DNA from 2 places in the Ectobacillus soli genome. Region 1 is predicted to be linked to the other one. Evidence: riboswitches for the same ligand, from Rfam matches in the RefSeq annotation. Region 1 holds a riboswitch; the other holds the start of a gene.
What was found. A riboswitch is a leader RNA that binds a small molecule or an ion and turns the genes downstream of it on or off. The one in region 1 is predicted to bind FMN.

Region 1 (3,416 bases):
AAACAAGTCCACGACCATGAGTAATCATAAAATTAATGGTATCAGCTGTAATGCTTTCAGCTAATGCAATAAAATCGCCTTCATTTTCCCTGCTTTCATCGTCGCAGACAATAATTGCTTTTCCATTTTTCAAATCTTCTAATGCTTCTTCTATTTTATTAAACATACGATCTCCTCCTTACATATATCCGTTATCTCGCAAAAATCCTTCCGTGATGGAGCTTTTCTTGGTTGTTGTCATAAAGCGTTCGATATATTTTCCTACTAAATCACATTCGATATTTACAATTTCTCCTATACCTTTTTGTCCGACTACTGAATAGTTGAGCGTATGTGGAATAAGGGAAATCATTAGCGATGTGTCATTTAGTCCAAATATAGTAAGACTCGTACCATCAATTGCAACAGATCCCTTTTGAATGCAGTATCGTAATAGCTGAGGCGTCGTCTCAATCGTGTAGTACACAGCATTTGCTTCGCGACGTTTCCCTACTATCGTTCCAGTACCATCGATATGCCCGGATACAAAATGACCACCAAATCGTCCATTCGATGCCATGGCTCGTTCTAAATTGACAGATGACCCATTTTTAGCCGATTGTAAAGAGGTAGCTTTAATTGTTTCTGGCATCACATCAACTGCGAAAGAGGAAGAAGTGAACGAGACAACAGTTAAGCATACACCGTTTACAGCAATGCTATCACCAATGTGTATATCCTCTAGTATTGTTTTGGCAGAAATATTCATTTGATTGGACATACCAGAACGCTGCACGCTTGCAATTGTTCCTACTTCTTCAATGATTCCGGTAAACATGGGATCGCTCCTTTCCCTTTTGTGCAATCATTTTTAGATCTTCGCCCACCATTTCTATTTGTTGGATAGAAAGGTGTGGAGTATCTTCTAGAGATGAAAAGCCTTCCCCTCCAAAAAAGGAAGGAGCGTTTACACCACCAATTAAACGTGGACTCATATAGAGAATGAGCTGATCCCAGTAGCCACCTTCTAGAAAGCTTGCGTGAACGTTTTGACCACCTTCAACAAGAAGAGATAAGATGTTTCGTTCACCTAATATGGAAAGTAACTCCTCTATTTGTATCAAAGATGAGTTCATTTGGATAATTGTAACACCGTATTTTTCAAAAGGTTCCATCCGTTCTTTTGATATATGGGATCCGGTAACAATCCATGTTGGTGCCTCACCGTCTTTTACTATGGTCGAAGATAAGGGAGTTCTTAAATAGGTATCGAGTACGATCCGTATTGGATTTTTTCCTCCACCATGAAGACGTGTTGTAAGACTAGGATTGTCCGTAATCACTGTATTTACTCCTACCAGGATTGCATCATGCGAGTTACGATATCGATGAACATCTTCTCGTGCTAGTTTTCCAGTAATCCATTTGCTTTCACCAGTAGAAGTAGCTATTTTTCCATCTAGGCTTGTAGCTGCTTTTACAGTTATAAATGGTTTTTTCGTATGCATATAATGAAAAAATACTTTGTTTAATTGTTTTGCTTCTTCTTCTAAAACACCTACATCGACTTGGATTCCTGCTTCTTGTAAACGCCGCATTCCTTGACCGGATACAAGGGGATTATTATCGAGTGTAGCAATTATTACCCGTTTTACCTTGTTTTTGATAAGTAGGTCACAACATGGGGGGGTTTTGCCAAAGTGACTGCAAGGCTCTAGTGTTACATAAACTGTAGAACCAATGGCTTTTTCACCAGCCATATGTATGGCATGAACTTCTGCATGTGCCTCACCTGCAGCAAGATGAGCCCCCATTCCCACTATCGCACCGTTTTGTACAACGATGGCACCAACCATTGGATTCGGACTTGTTTGTCCTTTCGTACTAGCAGCAAGCTGCAAGGCAAGTTTCATGTATTCTTCATCTGTCATTATTTCACCTCTCCCCAACTAAAATAAAAAACCCCAAAGGAATGATCCTCTAGGGTTTGAGAGAGTTTAGTTTTCAAAAGGATAGGATATTTACGAAACAATACTATTTTTTCAGAAAATACAAAAAATAGAATGGTATACGTGTGCAAATCTATAGAATCCTAGTATGAAAACGTAATCCTTCTCCCATCCAGACTTTACTGTCGGTCCTAGAGTTTCACCAGGTCCACCGATTTGTAAATACAAATCGGGTCACGGACTAAGAAGCGTATGCTTCATCACCGCCGGTTGGGACTTTCACCCGACCCCGAAGGATATTATTTGTTGTCATTATAGCACAAAAACGAGGAATGGAAAGCAATACTATACTGATAATGTGAAAAATTTGTTAAAGTTAGGTCATATTATAATGGAAAGGTGAACGAATGTTTTTGTTATAATGTAGCAGCAATACTATTAATAATGGAAAGAAGGATCACAAATGACATACATACTAGTAGGCGTTGCAGGTATAGTAGGTGCCTTACTACGATATAGCGTGGGATTGATAATGGCCAATTTTTCCCTATCATTATTTTCAACGTGGTTCGTGAATATGATAGGTTGCTTTTTTTTGGCGCTTTTCACAGCTTCTATTTTTAAAATGAAAGGAAAGCAAGTTTATTTTGCACCAGCTATTGGAACGGGATTAATCGGATCGTTTACAACATTTTCTGCATTCAGTGTGGAAACAGTTCAATTTCTCCATCAGCATAACTATAATTGGGCTTTTTTGTATATAGGTGTAAGTTCAATAGGTGGCCTTATGATGGCGTGGGTAGGATTACAACTTGGAAATAAGCTATGGAAGAGTTATGGACAGGAGGAACAGCAATGAATGTCATTCTAGTCGCAATCGGAGGTTTTTGTGGAGCTATTGCTCGGTTTGCACTTGGAAATCTACAAAAGCGCTATTACAAAGGGGATTTTCCGCTTGCTACATTATTTGTAAATTTACTTGGTGCATGGTTGCTTGGATTACTGCTAGGGATGAATGTACAAAAAGATGTCTATCTTCTAGTAGGAACAGGATTTATGGGGGCTTTTACGACATTTTCCACTTTTAAGTTAGAAAGTATTCGTCTCTTGGAAGATAAAAAGAAAGTTGCCATCAGTTATTTATTCATCACCTATGTACTAGGAATTAGCTTGGCGTATTCAGGTTTTATACTCGGAATGAAATTACAATAGTTAAACTGTGTATAATGAAAAAGTGACGAAATAGAGGTATGTACTTTCTCTGTTTCGTCACGATATGCTTTTAGTCTTCACTAAAATGGAAGATTATTTTTCTAAGTCTTTATTTTCTGCTTTAGGAGCTCTTACCACAGATTGGAATTTTCCTTTATGGCTGCCATCGCAATATGGCATTTTTGCTGATAATCCGCATCGACATAAAGAAAAGGCTTCTTTTGCTTCAAATGGGTGCCCTTCAAAATCTACCAGCTCCACATCTCCTGTTACACG
Region 2 (3,416 bases), 920 kb from region 1:
CTTATCAAGTGAAGCGTAATATGCATTTGTTGAAAATTCTCCAAGTTCAACTGGACAATATAGCAATAAATCCCTTTTTAAATAAAAATATTCTTTACGCAGACTTTTCTTCATAAACTGATAAACAGTCTGCTTTTGCGTTTTCTTCATGACATTTCCTCCAACAAAGAACTGCCGTTTCTTCACAATATAACATACTAGCACTTTGGATTTATAAACACCAGTGTAAATGCTAAAATGAGTAATATATTTCTTTATAACATGCACAAATAATTGTTATTTTTGTGCGCTTTTGTACCGAGCTATACAGGCATCAATCAGTAAAGAAGCGGCTTCTGCACCTTCCCATGCCCCTATTTCTGTTTTTTTTCCTTGTAAATCTTTATATGTTTGAAAGAAATGGGAGATCTCTTTTAATTTATGCTGCGGAACATCATCTAATGACGTAACATCTTGAAAACGAGGATCTTCAGTTGGGACCGCAATAAGCTTTGAGTCCTCTTCTCCGCCGTCTATCATGTTTAAAAAACCAATTACACGTGCATCAATGACGCAACCAGGAAAAGTTGGGTTCGTTACGAGAACAAGAATATCTAATGGATCACCATCATTTGCTAATGTATGATCAATATATCCGTATTCAGCTGGATAAAACATAGGAGAGAAAAGTACACGGTCTAATTTAAAAACACCTTTTTCTTTATCGAATTCATATTTATTTTGGCTGCCTGTTGGAATCTCGATAAAAGCCTCAACAATTCTGTTTTCAAATGTCATGAGATCATCCTCCTTTAATAAGCATGTAATGCGAAACATCAGACTATAGTTGAAATAAACAAAGTCGTGTTAAGTCAATTGTCTGTATATAACTTTAGGACATAAGTATAATCGAAATTAGTAGTCACTTCAATGAAATGGTATAAAAATCTGACATTTTTCTTCACAATTCATGCGAAATATTGTATAATCGAGTTATAAAATCAAATATCGATCTATCTTCGGGGCAGGGTGCAATTCCCTACCGGCGGTATGAGAGCTATATGCTTTTAAGCCCGCGAGCCTTTATTTGGCACGATTCGGTGAGATTCCGAAGCCGACAGTACAGTCTGGATGGGAGAAGATGGAGGTTCGGCGTTATCATTACATTCATGAAAACGTTATTTACCGTACCACAAATTCTCCCCTTTTCTTATTGAAAAGGGGATTTTCTATGAGTACGATAGATGGGGCCTTCCCATTTTCCAAACGAAGATCGAAGGAAAAGGGAGAGAGAAATATGAAGAACAGAAACGTAACCAAAATGGTGACTGTAGCGATGTTAGGTAGTATTGCTTACTTACTTATGATGTTGGATTTCCCATTTCCAGGATTTCCTGTGTTTTTACGAATTGATTTTAGTGATGTGCCTGCTCTGGTGGCAGCGATTATGTTTGGACCAGTTGCTATGATGATCGTAGAAGCTACGAAAAATATTTTATACTATGGTATTCAAGGAAGCCTAACAGGTGTACCAGTTGGAGAAATTGCTAACTTTATTGCAGGATGCATTTTCATTTTGCCAGCAGCGTATTTGTACCGAAAATATCGTTCTGTTAAAGGGTTAACAACAGGTCTTGTTCTTGGGACAGTGATTATGACGGTTAGCATGAGTGTATTGAATTATTACCTCATTTTACCTGCGTACACATGGTTTTTAAACTCACCTGCCATGTCTAGTGCAGTGATGAAACAACTTATTATAACAAGCATATTGCCATTTAATATTATCAAGGGTGTATTCATCGCTGTAGTGGCTGTTCTTCTCATTAGCCGATTACGGGTTTGGATGAGTCTAAAAATGAAGAGTGCATAATAATATCTATGATTAAAACGACCGAGTGTATATTTCGGTCGTTTTTACTTTACGTAAAAAAAGCGTTATTCCAATTAGGAATAACGCTTTTTTACGATATTATTCGAATTTTGTTGCGTCGCCATCAAATGGTTCTTCAGCAACTTTGATTGAATCAGTTGGACAACCTTCAAAAGCGTCCATCATATCGTCTAGAAGAACGTCAGGAATTTCAACAATCCCTTTGTTTTCATCTAATGTTACGAATGCTAGACCTTCATCATCATAATCATAAATGTCTGGTGCAGATGCTCCACAAGCTCCACATGCAATGCATGTTTCTTTATCAACGATTGTATACTTTGCCATTTTTGAAAACCTCCTAATATTATGTATCAAATCTTTTTCAGAAAAATCTAATGAAAGAAATTCTAAACCTATTGTAAAACGGTTTCTTCAACTTTTCAATTAAAAACTCGTGGAAAATACATGTTTTGTTATAAAATCGACATGTTTTTTAAGCACTCTCAATTTTTCAACTATGACGATACTTGTTTTTTTTTGTTACAATATAGGCATATGAAGTAGAAAAGGGGAGTTTGCTTTGCAACTTTCACATACGATTTTGTTCGGACTTAGAAAAATTAATGGTGAACGGACGACTGCTTCCATTTATCATCTTCTAAAGGGAAAGCGTTCTTCACAAACTCTACAAGATGGAACGGTATATGGCTTATCCTTTTTGTTCGGAATCTGCAAGAAACTAAGTCGACACGTATATGATGAGCAAATTAATCAATTATTAAACCTAAATCAAATTGTAAAAATTGAAGAAAATACTTTTTTGCTTTCTTCACTAGGAGAAGCAGCTCTTACACAGGCACTTCAAGTTACACCTTTTCCTCCCAATTTAAATGGCTTGGTATATAAAGATGTAACGGAAGTCGTGTGGAGGCGGTTATCCTTACTTATACAAACCGTTTCCCATTTACAAACATATACGTCGTTTCTCCCAGTACAGCAAGATCATGATACTACGTCTTGGGTGAGAACATTCTTATTTTCTCTTCCATATTCGAGAGAGCAGGTTCGGGACAAGCTTTATGAGGAAATCCTCAAATTGCTCGAGGCACTACCGGATGAGGATGCAGCTAAGTTCGTTTTTCGTTTAACAGGTGCACATCGCGTTGGATACACAAGTGAGCAATTAGCGTTATACTATCACCAAGATTCATTTCAAGTACATTTGTCGTTTCTTGGAACCCTTCATTATCTAATATCGCATATAGAACAAGATAATGAGTTATCCTTTTTAAAGGCATTAATTCCAGAACGTGATGATTTTGCCACAATCTTAAGCATGTCTGCACAAAAAACGTACATGCTATGGAAAAATGGGAGAGGAATAGAGGAAATGGCTGCTTTACGTAGGTTGAAACAAAATACGATAGAAGATCATTTAGTGGAAATAGCAATGCATGTGCCTTCATTTCGAGTAGACCATTTCGTATCAGATGATAAGCTGAAGCGAATTCGTACTGTAATTCAGGAAGTGAATACGAGGAAGCTACGTGTACTTAAAGAG

Region 2: it holds a riboswitch for FMN, as region 1 does, so the genes downstream of both, ACAN53_RS07425 (ECF transporter S component) here and ribD (bifunctional diaminohydroxyphosphoribosylaminopyrimidine deaminase/5-amino-6-(5-phosphoribosylamino)uracil reductase RibD) in region 1, are expected to answer to the same signal.

The regions. Positions count from the first base shown of each region.
Region 1 is NZ_JBGJZM010000001.1:505,202-508,617, forward strand. Features, by position in the region: gene ACAN53_RS02605 (bifunctional 3,4-dihydroxy-2-butanone-4-phosphate synthase/GTP cyclohydrolase II) at 1-166, opposite strand, end outside; gene ribE (riboflavin synthase) at 179-817, opposite strand; gene ribD (bifunctional diaminohydroxyphosphoribosylaminopyrimidine deaminase/5-amino-6-(5-phosphoribosylamino)uracil reductase RibD) at 798-1,910, opposite strand; FMN riboswitch at 2,085-2,229, opposite strand; gene ACAN53_RS02620 (fluoride efflux transporter FluC) at 2,392-2,787, shown strand; gene crcB (fluoride efflux transporter CrcB) at 2,784-3,140, shown strand; gene ACAN53_RS02630 (CDGSH iron-sulfur domain-containing protein) at 3,234-3,416, opposite strand, start outside.
Region 2 is NZ_JBGJZM010000001.1:1,425,301-1,428,716, reverse strand. Features, by position in the region: gene ACAN53_RS07435 (hypothetical protein) at 1-150, opposite strand, end outside; gene ACAN53_RS07430 (inorganic diphosphatase) at 277-777, opposite strand; FMN riboswitch at 991-1,126, shown strand; gene ACAN53_RS07425 (ECF transporter S component) at 1,277-1,852, shown strand; gene ACAN53_RS07420 (ferredoxin) at 1,952-2,200, opposite strand; gene ACAN53_RS07415 (YpbB family protein) at 2,436-3,416, shown strand, end outside.